Regions from separate parts of the Kitasatospora sp. NPDC059088 genome, predicted to be linked through region 1. Evidence: riboswitches for the same ligand, from Rfam matches in the RefSeq annotation. Region 1 holds a riboswitch; each other region holds the start of a gene.
What was found. Region 1 has a riboswitch for cyclic di-AMP ahead of ACFWXO_RS00910 (hypothetical protein). Riboswitches for the same ligand answer to the same signal wherever they lie in the genome.
Positions count from the first base shown of each region.

Region 2: linked by a shared signal. The riboswitch ahead of ACFWXO_RS26885 (peptidoglycan DD-metalloendopeptidase family protein) and the one ahead of ACFWXO_RS00910 (hypothetical protein) in region 1 are both predicted to bind cyclic di-AMP.
Region 3: linked by a shared signal. The riboswitch ahead of ACFWXO_RS42640 (transglycosylase family protein) and the one ahead of ACFWXO_RS00910 (hypothetical protein) in region 1 are both predicted to bind cyclic di-AMP.
Region 4: linked by a shared signal. The riboswitch ahead of ACFWXO_RS37545 (NlpC/P60 family protein) and the one ahead of ACFWXO_RS00910 (hypothetical protein) in region 1 are both predicted to bind cyclic di-AMP.

Region 1 is NZ_JBHYGR010000001.1:202,193-206,394, reverse strand. Features, by position in the region: gene ACFWXO_RS00920 (IclR family transcriptional regulator) at 1-208, shown strand, start outside; gene ACFWXO_RS00915 (hypothetical protein) at 381-989, shown strand; gene ACFWXO_RS00910 (hypothetical protein) at 1,086-2,438, opposite strand; cyclic di-AMP (ydaO/yuaA leader) riboswitch at 2,446-2,553, opposite strand; gene ACFWXO_RS00905 (MoaF N-terminal domain-containing protein) at 2,998-3,327, shown strand; gene ACFWXO_RS00900 (alpha/beta hydrolase) at 3,401-4,202, opposite strand, start outside.
Region 2 is NZ_JBHYGR010000067.1:34,224-38,425, reverse strand. Features, by position in the region: gene purB (adenylosuccinate lyase) at 1-367, shown strand, start outside; gene ACFWXO_RS26890 (MFS transporter) at 375-1,916, opposite strand; cyclic di-AMP (ydaO/yuaA leader) riboswitch at 2,229-2,411, shown strand; gene ACFWXO_RS26885 (peptidoglycan DD-metalloendopeptidase family protein) at 2,414-3,379, shown strand; gene ACFWXO_RS26880 (DUF2470 domain-containing protein) at 3,640-4,202, opposite strand, start outside.
Region 3 is NZ_JBHYGR010000199.1:1,525-5,726, reverse strand. Features, by position in the region: gene eno (phosphopyruvate hydratase) at 1-1,059, opposite strand, end outside; gene ACFWXO_RS42640 (transglycosylase family protein) at 1,340-2,122, opposite strand; cyclic di-AMP (ydaO/yuaA leader) riboswitch at 2,124-2,294, opposite strand; gene ACFWXO_RS42635 (cytochrome P450) at 2,504-3,805, opposite strand; gene ACFWXO_RS42630 (SDR family NAD(P)-dependent oxidoreductase) at 4,108-4,202, shown strand, end outside.
Region 4 is NZ_JBHYGR010000134.1:11,240-15,441, forward strand. Features, by position in the region: gene ACFWXO_RS37535 (NYN domain-containing protein) at 1-633, shown strand, start outside; gene ACFWXO_RS37540 (NlpC/P60 family protein) at 855-1,889, shown strand; cyclic di-AMP (ydaO/yuaA leader) riboswitch at 2,229-2,384, shown strand; gene ACFWXO_RS37545 (NlpC/P60 family protein) at 2,395-3,510, shown strand; gene ACFWXO_RS37550 (NlpC/P60 family protein) at 3,737-4,202, shown strand, end outside.

The DNA.
Region 1 (4,202 bases):
GCGCGGGTACGTGGTGGACGACCAGGAGCAGGAGATCGGCGTCCGCTGCATCGCGCTCGCCGTCCCGGGCGCGCCGACGCCCACCGCGCTCTCCGTCTCCGGCCCGGAGGCCCGGATCCGGGCGCTGGAGGAGCAGGCGGGGGCGTCCGCACTGGTGCCGGTGATGCACCAGATCGCGGCCCGGCTGGGGCAGGTCCTGGCACCCTGACACTCCGTCAACCACCTTGGCCGGCAAGAGCGATCGGGCCATGACCGACTCCCCGCCGTTCGAGTGGCGGTGGGCGAGTTGCGGCGCCCTCGCGGCGGCGGCTCGGACACCCTGGTGCGGACGCGGCCCGCGACGGTGCGGGCCGCCGGAGCACGGGAGCAGGGTGAACGGCGTGGAGCAACACGGAGTACGGGGCGGCGCGGGGCGCAGGAGGTTCGGCCGGGCCGGATTGCTGGCGGCGGTGACGGCGGGCTGCGCGGTGGCCGCGCTGGCCACCGGGCCCTCCTGGGCGGTGCGGCACCCGGTGCCGCGCCCGGATCTGGGAACCGTCGCGCCGGGCGCGCCCGAGGCGTCCACTCTGCCCGCCGTGGTCGCCAAGACGTCCCGCTCCCACCTGGAGGTGGTCCGGATCGACCCGGATCCGGCGCCGCCCGGCGGCACCACCACCATCCACGCCTTCGTGGCCAATCTGGGCCCGGACACCACCGCCTCGTCGCTCACGATCACGGTCACCCTGCCGAACGGGGTGACCCCGGAGGGCCCCTACTTCCCCGAGGACTGTGCCGTCATCTCGCGCGGCAGGCAGGTGCGCTGCGTGTTCGGTCCCGGGCTGCCGGACGGGCGCAGCGTGACCGCCCTCGTCCCGGTCCAGCTCTCCGACAATCTGCCGCTCGGGATCCTGGAGGGCGGCTCGGTCGAGGTGCGCAGCGCGGACGACCCGGGCGGCAGGGGCCACCGGGAGGAGTTCGACATCAGGGTCGTCGAGACGGCGGGCGACTGACGGACCGGATCGCCCCACCGGTCACCGGCCGCCGGCGAGCGGCTGCCGGGCGCCCGATGACCGGTGGGGCGGGCTCGTGGTTACCGGTAGACGTGGTTACCGGTAGACGCGGACGTAGTCGGCGGCCATGGCGATCGGGGCGTTCCCCTGCGGCGCCGGGTGGTACTTGCCCGCGCTCACCGAGAGGTTGAGGATCAGGTACGCCGAGAAGTTGGCCCCGACGCCCTTGCCGTCCGAGAACACCTTGACGCCGTTGACGTACCAGTCCACCGAGTTGGCGCCGTAGTAGGTGCCGATGGTCACCCACTGGTCGGTGCCGATGGCGCTCGCGTCGGTGTAGTAGTCGGGGTTGCCGGGGTTGACGTGGTTGGTCAGCTCCAGCAGGTTCGGGTTGTCGGGGTGGTACTCGAAGGAGTCGATCTCCCCGTTGCCGTTCTTCCAGGTCCACAGGGCGGGCCAGGCGCCGGTGCCGGCGGGCAGCTTGACCCGGGTCTCGGCGTAGTCGCCGGTCTTGACCTGGAAGCCCTCGGCGGAGCCCTCGGTGGTCAGGAAGCCGGTGTTCCAGGACTGCTTGCCGTTCTCCAGCGTCGGCCCGCCCGGGGTGGCGGTGAAGGTGGCGACGCCGTTCGCGACGGTGACGTTGTTCTTGTTCAGCCAGTCGAGCTTGTTGTCGTCCGGGTTGTGGTTCCCGTACTTGTACGAGGTGCTCTTGTCGCCGACCCAGCGCTGGCCCCAGTTGATCGGGCCGTTGAACTCGTCGGACCAGGTCAGCGACTTGCCGGCGATCGGGGAGGACGGCGCCGGGGTCGTCGGGGTGGCCGTGGCGGTGGGGGTCGGCGTCGCGGTCGGGCTCGCGGTGGGGGACGCGGTGGGGGACGCGGTCGCGGTGGGCTTCGCCGTCGGGCTCGCGGTCGCGGTCGGAGTCGCGGTGGGCTTCGCCGTCGGGGTCGCCGTCGGGGACGGGGCCGGCGTGGGCGTACCCGTGGCCGAGACCACCAGCTGCTGCGAGGGCAGGTTGTGCCAGGCGCCGCCGAGGTCCTGCCAGAAGCCGAACTGGGTGTACGTCCCGGCGGCCAGGGTGCGGGCGGCGCTGGTGTAGGTGAGTCCGCCGGGGCAGATCTGCACGTTGCTCGCGTTGCCCGGGAAGTCCAGGTTGGTGCCGCGCGCGTCACGGACTCCGACGCCGACGGTCTTGGCGGTGAAGCAGGACGAGGAGTGCAGGGCCAGCGAGGCCGTGCCGGCCCTGCCGGCGACCATGGTGGCGGGGGCGAGCCGGTCCTGGGTGACGGTCGGGCCGGTGGCGGCCTGGGCGCCGGAGACGGACGGCAGACCGAGCAGGCCGGCGCCGGTGATGGCGAGCGCCCCGGTCGTGGCGAGGGCGGCGTTGCGGCCGCGGTGGGACGGACGGGCGTGGCGGGGCGCGCGACGGCGCCGGGCAGGCTGGTGCATGGGGGTCCTCTGCCACGCCTGCGAGGTGAGCTGTCGGATTCGGGCTGCAGTTGCCCGGCCGCCTGTGGAGCGGCTTCACCCCTAGCCACGCCCCGCACGCTGGTGCGTACGGGCCGGGCGCTGACCTTGGTTCCCCCGCTCCCGTCCGCTGTGGTGCTCGGGTACTCGCCGGCGGGTGGACGGGACTCGGCGTCCCGGCGGCGGGGTCCGCGACAGCGGACGACGACTGCAGGCTAGGCAGGCCGTCCGTGGACGGACAACCTCATGGGGCCGGTTGTCGCGCAGCTCACAGTGGTGTCGATCAACGACGCTGCGTGGCGGCCGAGTTGATCAATGGAGCCGACGCCGACCCGCGGTCCCGCCGGGCCCGCCCGGGATGGGGGTCACACACGGTGCGCGGCGCGGCGGTGGCGGACCGTGTGTGACCGCCGTGGCGTGGAGCCGCCCGAGTCCGCCCCATCGGATAAATTGGAGCCCTGGGATTTTCCGCGGTGCACAAGAGCACCGGCCGGAGCCGTACGACCCGTCCCCCGTTCCAGAGAAGAGGTTCCGCCCCACCATGACCGCGCCCCTGCCCGCCTTCGCCGGCCGTACCTACGTCTTCCGGGCCGACAACGGCGCGGCCTTCCGCAACTCCTACTCGGCCGACGGCACCCGGCTGCGCTGGGAGGGCCTCGGTGAGTCGGCGGGCCAGTGGGAGGACGTGCGACTGCACGTCGCCGAGGTCGCGCCGGAGATCTACTTCATCAGCTGGACGGAACAGAGCGGGATCACCGTCAGTCACGTGATGGACCTCAACGCGCTGACCGTACGGGCCTTCTGGACCTTCGAGGGCGAGGGCGGCCGGGTCGGCCAGCTGCACACCGGGACGCTGGAACGGGTCGCCTGACCGGCGCCGGAACGCACCGAACCCCCGGGAGCCGAGGCTTCCGGGGGTTCGGTGCGTTCCGCGGGCGGCGCCGTCAGACGGTCTGGCCCGGGTGGCCCGGCTGGTTCGGGACCTTGAGGTGCTGGGACAGCCACTCCAGCGAGGACGGCAGCAGGGCGCTCCAGGTCTCGAAGTTGTGGCCGCCGTTCTCGAGCATGCTGTAGGAGACCTTCATCGGGCTCCTCGCGGCGTCGATGAACGCCTCGGTGTCGTGCTTGTAGTTGCCGTCGCCCTTCTTGGTGCCGGCCAGCAGCACGGAGACGTCCGGCTGCGGCATGTTCTTCAACCGCCACATCAGGTCGGCCTCGTCGCGGCGCTGCCTGCTGCCGCCGAAGAGGTCGCCGGTGGTCGGGTCGTCGGCCGCCTCGTAGTACCCGGACAGGGACACGGCGGTCGGGAAGACGTCCGGGTGGCGCATGGCCAGCTTGAGCGCGCAGTAGCCGCCGGTGGAGTTGCCCATGAAGGCCCAGGCCCGGGGGTCGGCCGAGACCCGGTAGCTGGCCTGGATCGCCGACGGGACGTCCTTGGTGAAGTACGTGTCGGACTGGGCGCCGCCCGGGATGTCCTCGCACTCGGTGTCCTGCGGCAGGGCGGGCGAGGGACGCATCAGGACCATGACGGTCGGCTGCATCCGGCCCTCCTGCAGCAGCTTGAGCGCAGCACCCGGGTAGTTGAAGCGGGTGATCAGGTTCTCGGCGATTCCTGGGAATCCGGTGCTGACGATCACGGCCGGGAACTGCTTCTGCGCGTACTCGGACTGGAAGTACTGCGGCGGCAGGTAGACGAAGCCCTCGGTCGACAGCCGGCTCTCCTTGCCGTCGATCCGGACCTTGCGG
Region 2 (4,202 bases), on a different contig from region 1:
CGCCTTCCCGGCCGTGATCGAGGCCGAGCTGGACCGCTACCTGCCGTTCCTGGCCACCACCAAGGTGCTGATGGGCGCGGTGCGCGCGGGCGTCGGCCGGGAGACCGGCCACGAGGTCATCAAGGAGCACGCCGTCGCCTCGGCGCTGGCGATGCGCGCCGGCGCCCGGGAGAACGAGCTGCTGGACCGCCTCGCCGCCGACGAGCGGATCCCGCTGGACCGGGCCGGGCTGGACGCGCTGCTCGCCGACCGGCTGTCCTTCACCGGTGCGGCCGGGGCGCAGGTCGCCGAGGTCGTCCGACAGGTGGAGGCCGTCGCGGCGGCCTACCCGGAGGCGGCCAAGTACGCCCCCGGCGACATCCTCTGACGAGGAGTCAGTTCTCTGACGAGGGCCCTGCCGCCGTTCCGGTGGCGGGGCCCTCGCGCGTCCGGGGGCGGCCCGGGTCGAGCGGCGGGGTGGTGGTGGCGCAGGGCCAGTCGCAGTTCGGCTCGGCCACCGGGTGCTCCTCCTCCGGCGCCAGCACATTGCCCCGGACGGTGGCGAAGGCGATCAGCCCGCCGGCGGCCAGCAGCCCCGCGCAGATCAGCATCGCGGTGTGGAAGGCGGAGTCCACCGCGGAGGGCACCCGGTAGGCGTCGCCGCTCAGTCCGGCCAGGGCCGGCAGGGCGGCGACCGCGAGCAGGCCCGCCGCGCGGGCGGCGGCGTTGTTGACGCCGCTGGCGATGCCCGCGTGCCGCACCTCGACGGCGGCCAGCACGGTGGCGGTCAGCGGGGCGACCAGCAGCGTCATCCCGGAGCCCATCACCGCGACCGCGGGCAGCACGTCCGCCCAGTAGGAGGAGCCGGGGCCGGTGCGCAGCATCAGCAGCACCCCGGCGGCGCACAGCAGCGGGCCGACGGTGAGCGGGACGCGCGGGCCGATCCGCTTGCCGAGCCGTCCGGCGCGCGCGGACAGGGTCAGCATCAGCACCGTGATCGGCACCAGGGCGAAGCCGGAGACCAGCGGGGAGAAGCCCGAGACGATCTGCAGCTGCACCACCAGCAGGAAGAAGACCCCGCTGAACGCCGCGTAGACGCAGAGGGTGACCAGGTTCACGGCGGTGAAGAGCCGGGAGGAGAACAGGCCGAGCGGCAGCATCGGGTCGGGCGTGCGCCGCTCGACGGCCACGAAGGCGGCGGCCAGCAGCAGGCCGATCGCACCGGTGACCCAGACGGCGGGGGACAGTCCCTCCCCGGCGGCGGTGAGCGCGTAGGTGACGGCGCCGAGCGCGAGGGCGGCGAGCAGGGCGCCGGGCACGTCGAAGCGGCCGGCGGCGGACTCGTCCCGGCTCTCCGGGACGTAACGGGAGGTCACCGCGATCACGGCGGCGGCCAGCGGCAGGTTCAGCAGGAAGATCCAGCGCCAGCCCGGGCCGTCCACCAGCCAGCCGCCGAGGAAGGGGCCGACGGCCGCCGACACCCCGCCCAGGCCGGACCAGAGGCCGACCGCCGCCGAGCGGTCGTCCGGGTGGAAGACCGCCTGGAGCATGGCCAGCGAGCCCGGGGTGAGCAGCGCACCGCCGATGCCCTGGACGGCGCGGGCGGCGATCAGCACGTGGATGGTCGGGGCCGCGGCGCAGGCCGCGGAGGCGACGGCGAACCAGACCACGCCGATCAGGAAGACCCGGCGCCGTCCGTAGCGGTCGCCGAGGGCGCCGCCGAGCAGGATCAGGCCGGCCAGGGTGAGCAGATAGGCGTTCAGGGTCCATTGCAGGGAGGCGAGGGAGGCGCCGAGGTCGGCGCCGATCCGGGGCAGGGCGACGTTGACGACGGTGCCGTCGAGCATCGCCATGCTGGAGCCGAGCACTGTCGCGAGGAGTACCCAGCGGCCCTGCGCGGTGCCCAGGCGCAGAGTGCCGGCTTGAGAGGTGGCCACGGGCCGAATCCTGCGCCCGCCGGGGCGTACGTGACAAGGGTCACCGGGTGGTGTGTCGGTCGGTGGCGGTGCGTGAACGGACGGTCGCACGGGGGTGGTCCCGGCGGCGCAGGGTGGTGGATCAGTGGCGCCGGGTGAATGGATCGTGCACGGAGCGTGCAAGGGATCATTCGGAGGGTGACGGGGCCGCGGGGGTTGTTGCCGATTCAAGAGATCGACATTGCTTCACCCGAACGGATGAGTTTTAGTTCAGCGACCGCCCGGCCAGTCCGGACGGATCCACCGGGTGGAACGCCGAGTCCTGCCGCTGCCCGGTGGCTCGCACCGAACTCTGTACGGCAGGAGCGGGGGACCCACAGGTAAGTCGCCGGACCGGAGTTCGCGCCTTTTCGGGCGCGGACCACCAGGGCCGGCTTGGGGTGAAGCCGCACATGCGGCCGGGCAACTCCAGCCCGAACCCGACAGCTCACCTCGCAGGCGTCGGAGAGGAAAATTCCATGCCTGCACAGGCTCGTCGTATCGCCCTGCCCCGTGCCGCCCGCATCGGCATCGCCACCGCCGTCACCGGGGCCTCGTTCGTCCTGCCGCTCGTGACCGCGATGAGCGCCCAGGCGCACACCGCCCCGGCGGCCACCACCGCCCCGGCCGCTTCCGGGGCCGCCGCTCCGGCTGCCGCCCCGGCCGCCCAGCAGAGCTACCGCGTCGTCAGCGGTGACACCCTGTCGAAGATCGCCGACGCCAAGAACGTCGAGGGCGGCTGGCACGCGCTGTACGAGCAGAACCGCTCGGTGGTCGGCGCCGACCCGAACCTGATCTTCCCCGGTCAGCAGCTGGCCCTCGCCGGTCACGCCGCCGCTCCGGCGAAGCCCGCCGCCCCGGCCAAGCCGGCCGCTCCGGCGAAGTCCGCCGCGCCGGTCACCCAGGACACCTCCGCTGCCGCGGACTCCCAGGTGCAGGTCCGGACCGAGGCCGCCAAGCCCGGCGCCCAGGTGCAGACCCAGGTTCAGACCGCCGCCCCGGCCCAGGCCGTGACCGCGGCCCCGGTCGCCGCCACCTCCGGCTACGTCGCCCCGCTCGCCAACCCCGTGCTGGGCGAGGCCTACGGCGTGGCCGGCTCGATGTGGGCCTCCGGCCACCACACCGGCCAGGACTTCGTCGCCTCCACCGGCACCCCGCTGCGCGCCGTCGCCAACGGTGTCGTGGTGAAGGCCGGCAGCGACGGCGCCTACGGCAACGAGGTCGAGATCAAGCTCGCCGACGGCAAGTACGCCCAGTACGCGCACCTGTCCTCGATCGGCGTGAGCGTCGGTCAGACCGTCACCGCCGGCCAGCAGCTCGGCCTCTCCGGTGCGACCGGCAACGTGACCGGCCCGCACCTGCACTTCGAGATCCGTACCGGTTCCGAGTACGGCTCGGACATCGACCCGGTCGCCTACCTGCGGGCGCACGGCGTCGCGCTCTGACCCTCCGGGGCCTTCCGCAGGAACGTGTGAACCACCGCTGGTGCGGGGCGAATCGACGCCCGGGATGGTCATGTCGGGTGACCGCTCGACCGGGTGATCGCCGCACCGGTGGACCTGGGCGCGGGACACGCCCAAGGCCGGCCCGGCCGTACGGGACAACCTCTCGTACGGCCGGGCCGGCCGCTGCCGTTCTCCGCTCGGTCGTCGTGGTCCACGGGTACGTCTCGTATTCGCGCTGACTGCGCAGACTGCGGCGGCGGTCAGGGGCGGCGGGCCGGGAGGCCGTGTTCGGCGGCGGCCATCAGGTCGTGCATCCGGTGGCCGAAGTCCTCGGTGTCGCGGGCGGGTTCGGGGAAGACCAGGCGGACGTCGCGGTGGCCGTGCGAGTGGTCCAGGCGCAGTACCAGGCCGTGGCGGTCCAGGGCGAGCGGGCGGACGGCCGGGCCGTGGGTGAGCAGTGCCGGGTCGAGCAGCCGGGTGAGCAGGTCGAGGGCGTCGGCGTGGTCGTCGGCCAGGTGGGTGAGCAGGGCGGCCTCGTGACGGGCCAGCGGGTCGGGGGCGGCGAGGGAGAGGTCGGCGGCGGTGAGCGCGCCGGTGCCGTACGGGGTGGCGAGGACGGCGTGGGCGACGTCGACCCGCAGGTGGACGCTGAGGCCGTCGTCGGCGAGGTGGGCCAGGTGCAGCCGGCCGGCCAGGGTGAGCCGGCCGCGGATGCGGTCGCGGACCGCCACGGGGGAGACGTCGGTGACGTCGAGCACGACGGCCAGGCCGTCGGTGGCGGTGGCGCCGGCGAGGGCCGCGACGAGCGGGGCGTCCAGCGGGG
Region 3 (4,202 bases), on a different contig from region 1:
CTGGGCCAGCTCGACGGCGTCCAGGGTCTCGGTCAGCGAGCCGATCTGGTTCACCTTCACCAGCAGCGCGTTGGCGGTGCCGGTCTCGATGCCCTTGGCCAGGCGGGCCGGGTTGGTGACGAACAGGTCGTCGCCGACCAGCTGGACCTTGTCGCCCAGCTTGACGGTCATGGCCTTCCAGCCGTCCCAGTCCGACTCGTCCAGCGGGTCCTCGATGGAGACCAGCGGGTAGGAGGCGACCAGCTCGGCGTAGTACTCGATGAGCTCGGCGGCCGACAGGGCCTTGCCCTCGAACTGGTAGGCGCCGTCCTGGAAGAACTCGGAGGCGGCGACGTCCAGGGCCAGCGCGATGTCGCGGCCGGGCACGTAGCCGGCCTTCTGGATGGCCTCGGTGATGAGGTCCAGGGCCTCGCGGTTGCTGTCCAGGTTCGGCGCGAAGCCGCCCTCGTCGCCGAGGCCGGTGGACAGGCCGCGCTCCTTCAGCACGCCCTTGAGGGTGTGGTAGACCTCGACGCCCCAGCGGACGGCCTCGGAGAAGGACTCCGCGCCGATCGGAGCGATCATGAACTCCTGGATGTCGACGTTGGAGTCCGCGTGCGAGCCGCCGTTGAGGATGTTCATCATCGGGACCGGCAGGACGTGGGCGTTCGGGCCGCCCAGGTAGCGGAACAGCGGCAGGTCGCTGGCCTCGGAGGCGGCGTGCGCGACGGCCAGCGAGACGCCCAGGATGGCGTTGGCGCCGAGCGAGGACTTGTCCGGGGTGGCGTCCAGGTCGAGCATGGCCTGGTCGATCAGGCGCTGCTCGGTGGCGTCGTAGCCGACCAGCTCCGGGCCGATCTGCTCGATGACGGCCAGGACGGCCTTCTCCACGCCCTTGCCGAAGTAGCGGTTCTTGTCGCCGTCGCGCAGTTCGAGCGCCTCGAAGGCGCCGGTCGAGGCACCCGACGGAACAGCGGCACGACCCGTGCTGCCGTCGTCGAGGCCGACCTCGACCTCGACCGTGGGGTTGCCGCGGGAGTCGAGGATTTCACGGGCTACGACGACATCGATGGACGGCACGAAGCATCTCCTTGCGGAAGCAGGGTCCGGCTGCGGGTGGTGCTGTCGGCCGGACGATTGCGGAGTCGTTACGACCAGAGCCTAACCGCCCGGGCTCCCGGGGCCACCTCGGCCCGGGCTGCGTCTCACCGTGTGGCCCGGCTACCCACCGGTAGTTCACCTGCTCGTCCCGGTGCGTCCCACCGGGGCGTCCATCGGGGCGGGCGAACGCGGACGTAGGGGGCCGCCGGGCGCGGCCCCCTACGTGTCCAGCGTGTCGTTCGCCGTGGAACGGTCCGGCTCAGCCCAGGTGCAGGACCTGGCCGGGCACGATCATGTCCGGGTTGCCGCCGACCGTGGTGCGGTTGCCGTCGTAGAGCGCCTGCCAGCCGCCGGACACGCCCTGGGCGGTGGCGATGCCCGACAGGGTGTCACCGTCCCGGACGGTGTAGTCGTGGCCGGTCGTGGCGGCCGGGGCCTGCGCGGCCCGCGGGGCGGCGTGCTTGGGGGCGTACTGCTGCGCCGACGGGGCGGCGGGCTGCTCGGCCTGCTTCGGCGCGGCGTGCTTCGGCGCGTACTGCTGGACCGGCTTGGGCTGGGCGGGCTTGGCGGCGGCCTTGGGGGCCTGCTGCTTGGGTGCCTGCTTCTGGGCCTGCTGCTTCTGCGGCTTGGCGTCCGAGGAGGTGTCCACCTCGGCCGGGGCGCCGCCCTTGCTCAGGCCCGCCTTCTGGGAGCAGACCGGCCAGGCGCCGGGGCCCTGCGAGGCGAGGACCTTCTCGGCGACGGCGATCTGCTGCCCCTTGCTGGCCTGGTTGGCCTGCGCCGCGTACGCGGTGCCGCCGTACGCCTTCCAGGTGCTGGGGGTGAACTGGAGGCCGCCGGAGAAGCCGTTGCCGGTGTTGATGCTCCAGTTGCCGCCGCTCTCGCACTGGGCGACGGAGTCCCAGACGGAGGCCGGGGCGGCGGAGGCGCCGGTGGCGGAGAGGAGCGGCAGTGCGAGTCCGACGCCGGCCACACCGGCGACGGCGATGGCCTTCTCGGCCTGGGTGCGACGGCGATGACGGCCGGTTCCAACGAACAGCATGAAGGTCCCTCTCCGCACGCCTGCGAGGTGAGCTGTCGGGTTCGGACCGGGAGGTGGCCCGGCCGCCGTCTGCGGAATCGATTCCGCGCGGGCGGCTTCACCCCGAGCCGTGGAGGAACGGCAACAAACCTGGTTCCCCCGCCCCTGCCCAGGGTTCTGGTCGGTTTCCCGTGGCGCGGCGGGCAGGATTCGGCGTCCGCGCACGAGGTCCGCAGCTGCGAACTCCACGGAGACTAGACAGATCCTCAGACGAATCACAAGCTCATATCACCGACATCACACAAGAATTACGGCCCGTGTTCGATCGCCTACCAACGGCGGGGCTTTGTCCGGTTTGATGAGCGTTCATACCACCGCCGGTGGCCGGTTCCGGATGCTTCGTCAGCGTGTCGTGGCCTCAGGACGACTGTGCGGCGACCGGGGCTCCGGACTGAATTCGACCGGAAGTTCGCGCAATCCACGCATGATCAGGCCACCCCGCCAGCGCAGATTCTCCGGGCTTTCGGCCAGCCGCAGATCCGGCAGCCGGGAAAGCAGCGTGGCCAGCGCGGACCGCCCCTCCAGCCGGGCCAGCGGGGCTCCGATGCAGTAGTGGATGCCGTGCCCGAACCCCAGGTGCGGGTTGTCGCTCCGGGCCAGGTCGAGGGTGTTCTCGTCGGAGAACCTGGCCGGATCGCGGTCCGCCGCCGCCAGCACCACCAGCACCGGGTCCCCGACCGGGATCTCCACCCCGCCGATGGTCAGCGGAGCGGTCGCGAACCGCCAGGTCGCCAGCTCCACCGGCCCGTCGTAGCGCAGGAGTTCCTCGATCCCGGTCTCCAGCAGCGCGGTCTCGCCGCGGGCCACCGACTCCTGCAGCAGGGCCCGCTGCCCGGGATTGCGCAGCAGCGCGTACGTCCCGTTGCCGATCAGGTTCACCGTCGTCTCGAACCCGGCGAAGAGGAGGATGAAGGCCATCGCGGCGGCCTCGTTCTCGGTCAGGTGCTCGCCGTGGTCGCTCGCCCGGATCAGGCCGGAGATCAGGTCGTCCCCGAGGTCCGCCCGCTTGCGGTGGATCAGCTCCAGCAGGTACGCCCGCATCCGCTTCACCGCCCGCCCCACGCCGCCGCGTTGGCCGCCCCCGTGCCGGATCATCATTCCGGCCCAGTCCCGGAAGTCGTCCTGGTCCTCGGAGGGAACGCCGAGCATGTCGCAGATCGCGTAGATGGGGAGCGGGAACGCGAACTCGTGGATCAGGTCCGCCGAACCGCGCTGCGCGAAGCCGTCGATCAGCCGGTCGGTGAGCTGCTGCACCCGCGGCTCGAACTCCGCCACCCGGCGCGGCGTGAACGCCTTCGACACCAGGCGGCGCAGCCGGGTGTGGTCCGGCGGGTCGATGTTCAGCAGGTGGGTCATCAGGTCCGCCTGCCGCTCCCCCGGGATGCCCACCCGGCCGGTGCGGTGCGCCTGCCCGCTGTGGTGCGCCGGGTTCTTCGAGAGCCGGCCGTCCGCGAGCGCCTGCCGGGCGTCCGCGTAGCGCGTCACCAGCCAGGCCTCCACCCCGCTCGGCAGCGTGGTGCGGTGCACCGGGGCGTGCTCGCGCAGCCAGGCGTAGGCGGGGTACGGGTCGGCGGCGAACTCCCAGGTGAAGAGCTGCGGGTCGGACTGGGCGGCGGGCTGGGCGCCCTCGGGCTGAGCTGGCATGGGTCGACCGTAACCGCTGGACCGGAGGGGCCCGGACCACCGGCGCACGCGCCCCTGCGGCCGGCCGGAGGCCACCGCCGCGCGAACCGTCCGTGACCGGCGCGCGAGCGGAACGCCGACACTCCGTGGACGGCCCGTGGACGGTGCGTGGACGGGCCTTGGCCAGCTCTTGGCCGGGCGGCAGGCGTGAGCCTGGTCACCTGAGGGGTAATCCCTGTTGCGGAGGGTCAGGACCTGCCTACGATCCTCCGAAGTACGCGCGGGCGCCGGTGCGGTGTCGCCCGCAGGGAGGAGCTGGACCAATGACGGTCAGCGGAGCAGTCGTCGTCATCGCGGTACTCGCGGGCGGTTCGGGGGCCGACCTCGCCCGCCGGTTCACCGCGGCCGGCACCGCCGG
Region 4 (4,202 bases), on a different contig from region 1:
ACCGCGGTCGAGCAGGGCCGCCGCTCGGCCCGGGAGGGCCGCAGCGTCGAGGACATGCGGCTGCGGCTGCTGCTGGACACCGTGCTGCAGTCGGCGCAGGGCCTCCAGCGGGAGCTGGCGCTGCCGGTCTCCCAGCTCCGCCCGGCGGACCTGGTGGAGGCGGTGGTGCCGGGGTCGGCCTCGCCGCACGACGTGGCCCGGCGCGGCCTGGCCGAGGACGACCCGGCGCTGCTGGACCAGTTGCTGGCGATCCCCCAGGTGCACCTGGTGGTGGACGGCTACAACGTGACCAAGACCGGGTACCCGGCGCTGCCGCTGGAGCAGCAGCGGATCCGGCTGCTGGGCGGGCTGGCGATGCTGGCCCAGCGCACCCAGGCGGAGGTCACCTGTGTGTTCGACGGGCAGGACCTGGACGTACCGGTCATCATGGCGCCGCCGCGCGGGGTGCGGGTACGGTTCAGCCGGACCGGCGAGACCGCGGACGAGCTGATCCGCCGTCTGGTCCGGGCCGAGCCGCAGGGCCGTCCGGTGGTGGTGGTCTCCACCGACCGGGAGGTCGCGGAGGGCGTGCGGAAGGCGGGTGCGCGCCCGGTGGCCTCGGTGCTGCTGCTGAACCGGTTGGCCCGGCCCTGAGCCGGCCCCGAGCCGGGTCGGAGTCGGGACGGGGGCTGTGACGGCAGGTCAGTGGGGCTTCCGTGCGGGTGTGCGGATCCGGTGAAGTCAGTGGGGGAACCGGAGTTCACGCCTTCGGGGGAGTGGCAAAACGGGTAGATCTTCACTAGGGTCTGGCGTCAAACCTATTTTCCGGAATCTCACCTGATCAGGTGAGTCCGATGGAAGAAGGAGCCGGTCCCTTGGCCTCCCACCGCCGTCCCAAGCAGCCGAGCCGCGCGCGGGTCTCCGTGCTCACCGCTGCTGCTGCGACCGCGGTCGCCCTCTCCGCCCAGGTCGCCGCGCATGCCGCGCCGCAGCCGAACAAGAGTGACGTCAAGGCGCAGATCGACCAGCTCCAGCAGGAGCAGGAGCAGGCGGCCGAGAAGTACAACGGCGCCAAGGAGCGCTCCGACCAGCTCCGCAAGCAGGCCGACCAGCTCCAGGACCAGGTGGCCCGCAGCCAGGACCAGATGAGCCAGCTCCAGGTGGGCCTGGCCCAGGTCGCGGGCGAGCAGTACCGCACCGGCGGCATCGACCCGTCCGTCCAGCTGATGCTCTCCTCCGACCCGTCCGGCTACCTGGACAAGGCGTCGAGCGTCCAGCAGGCCAGCACCACCCAGACCGAGGCGCTCAAGGGCCTGCTCGACCAGCAGCGCCGGCTGGACCAGGAGAAGGCCGAGGCGGCCGCCGTGCTCGCCTCCCTGGACTCCACCACCAAGGACCTCAACCAGGCCAAGGCGGACGTCAACACCAAGTTGAAGACCGCCCAGGACCTGCTGAACTCGCTCAGCGCCGCCGACCGGGCCGCGCTCCGGGCCCAGCAGCAGCAGGACGACCGCGCCTCCCGCGGCGCCGACCGGGTCGACCTCAGCAACCTGCCGCCGGCCAGCGGCTACGCCGCCGTGGCGGTGGCCAAGGCGATGAGCAAGCAGGGTTCGCCGTACGTGTGGGGCGCCACCGGGCCCTCCACCTTCGACTGCTCGGGCCTGATGGTCTGGGCGTACGGCCAGGCCGGCGTCTCGCTGCCGCGCACCTCGCAGGAGCAGGGCCACATCGGGACCGCCGTGACGCTGGCCACCGCCCAGCCGGGTGACCTGGTGATCTACGGCGGCGACATGCACCACGTCGGGATGTACATCGGCAACGGCATGGTGGTCCACGCGCCGCACACCGGTGACGTGGTGAAGGTGATGAAGGCCGACGCGATGTCGATCAACACGATCCGCCGGATCTGACGCTCCGGTACCTCCCCGAGGGGCCGGTTCCGGCCCTGTGATCCGCGCCACCTCCGGTCGGGGGTGGCGCTCCGGGTTTGCGGACCGGGCGGGCCGGAGGGTGAGAGTCGATCAGCTTTGCGTGCGCCGGTGATCACCATCAGTCATTTTCACAAAAGAACATGGGTAATCTTCCGTCTTTTTTCTGACAAGGATTTGAACGGATCACGGTTCAGTTACTAGGGTCGTGCTCCGAACCACCGCACAGTCGATCACCCAGCCTGGGTGGCGGCGGTGGTTACCGCCGAGTTCGCGAAACAGCGGGGCAGGTCGAAGCGACTGCCCGACAGGGGAGCCCAGTAGTCGGGGGCGCTGTGGAGCGGAGCCGGGGAACCACACGTTCCTCCGGGGTGAATCGGCGCCAGGTCGGCCGTAGGTGAGGCCGGTGAGGCGTCGTAGGGCATGCTTCCGGCCCGAACCCGTCAGCTCACCCGGTAGGCGGCGTAGGAAGAAGGAGTCCGCCTTCGTGGCGTCCCATCGTCGTCCCAAGCCCGCCAGCCGTACCCGCGTCTCGATCCTGACCGGTTTCGCCGCCGCCGCCGTCGCGCTCTCCGCGCAGTCCGGCGCGCACGCCGACCCGCAGCCGACCAAGGACCAGGTCAAGGAGCAGGTCGACCAGCTCAACGAGCAGGCCGAGCAGGCGACCGAGAAGTACAACGCCGCGCAGGAGAAGCAGCAGGAGCTGGAGAAGCAGGTCTCCGGCCTCCAGGACCAGGTGGCCCGCCAGCAGGCCCAGGTGACCGACCTCCAGGGCGGCCTGGCCGAGATCGCCGGCGAGCAGTACCGCAACGGGGGCATATCCCCGACGGTCCAGCTGATGTTCTCCTCCAGCCCGGACAACTTCCTCAACCAGGCCGGCGCGCTGAACCAGGCGGGCAGCACCCAGAAGAACCAGCTCAAGCAGCTCCAGGACCAGCAGCGCAAGCTGGACCAGGACCGCACCGAGGCCCAGGGCAAGCTCGGCGAGCTGGAGTCCACGACCCAGCAGCTGAAGGCCTCCAAGGACGAGGTCCAGAACAAGCTCAAGGCCGCCCAGGACCTGCTCAACACGCTGACCGAGCAGGAGCGCCAGGCGATCAAGGCGGCCGAGGACAAGGCCGCCGCCGACGCCAAGGCCAAGGCGGACGCCGCCGCGAAGGCCGCCGCCCCGGACCGCGCCTCGCGCGACAGCAGCCGCAGCGACCTCGGCTCGGGCTCCACCGCCGCGCCGGTCAAGATCGCCCCGGGCAGTTCGCACGGTGCCGCCGCGCTGGCCGCCGCCGCCACCAAGGTCGGCAGCCCGTACGTCTGGGGCGCCACCGGCCCCAGCTCCTTCGACTGCTCCGGCCTGATGGTCTGGGCGTTCAACCAGGCCGGGGTGTCGCTGCCGCGCACCTCGCAGGAGCAGGCCGGCGCCGGCACCCGGATCGGCTCGGACATCTCCCAGGCCCAGCCCGGCGACATGCTGATCTTCTACGGCGACGCCCACCACGTCGGCATCTACGCGGGCAACGGCCAGGTGCTGCACGCTCCCAAGCCGGGTGCGTCGGTGCGCTACGAGGCCGTCTCCAACATGCCGCTGGCCTCCATCGTGCGGGTCTGATCCCCGGCCACGCGTTCACGGGCCCGGTCCTCCGTCACGGAGGGCCGGGCCTGCGGCTTTTCCGGCGGCTCGACCTGGTGTCCGATTAGGGGTCAAATATTCGGGTCGGTAGGGGTTTGGACTCACTTGCCCGGACTCGCTAACGTCTGCCACCGGACTCCCGCTCGACGGCCGCCCACCGGGGCGCGGCCGCGGGGCCGCGCCGCAGGACTGGAGCCGTTGCCGCATGCCCGTGCACCGTCGTTCCCAACTGCTCGCCCGTGCGCTGGTACTGACCGCGGCCGCCACCACGGCCCTGGGCGTGGCGACCGCCGGCAGCGCCCAGGCCGCCCCCGGGGCGCCGGACGCGCCCGACCGCAAGGACGTCAAGGCCCAGGTCGAGCAGCTGTACGACGAGGCCGAACAGGCCTCGGAGAAGTACAACGCCGCGCAGGAGGCGCAGAAGCGGCTTCTGGGCGAGACCACGATCCTCCAGGGCGAGGTCGCCGCCGCCCAGGAGCAGCTCAACGAGCTGCGCGGGGACCTCGCCACGGTCGCCGGGGCCGAGTACCGGGGCGGCGGGATGACCCAGACCGCCCAGCTGATGCTCTCCAGCGACCCGGAGGCCTACCTCACCCGCGCCCGCACCCTCGGCCAGGCCGCCGAGCGCCAGCAGGAGACCCTGCACGAGCTGGTCACCCGTCAGCGCCGGC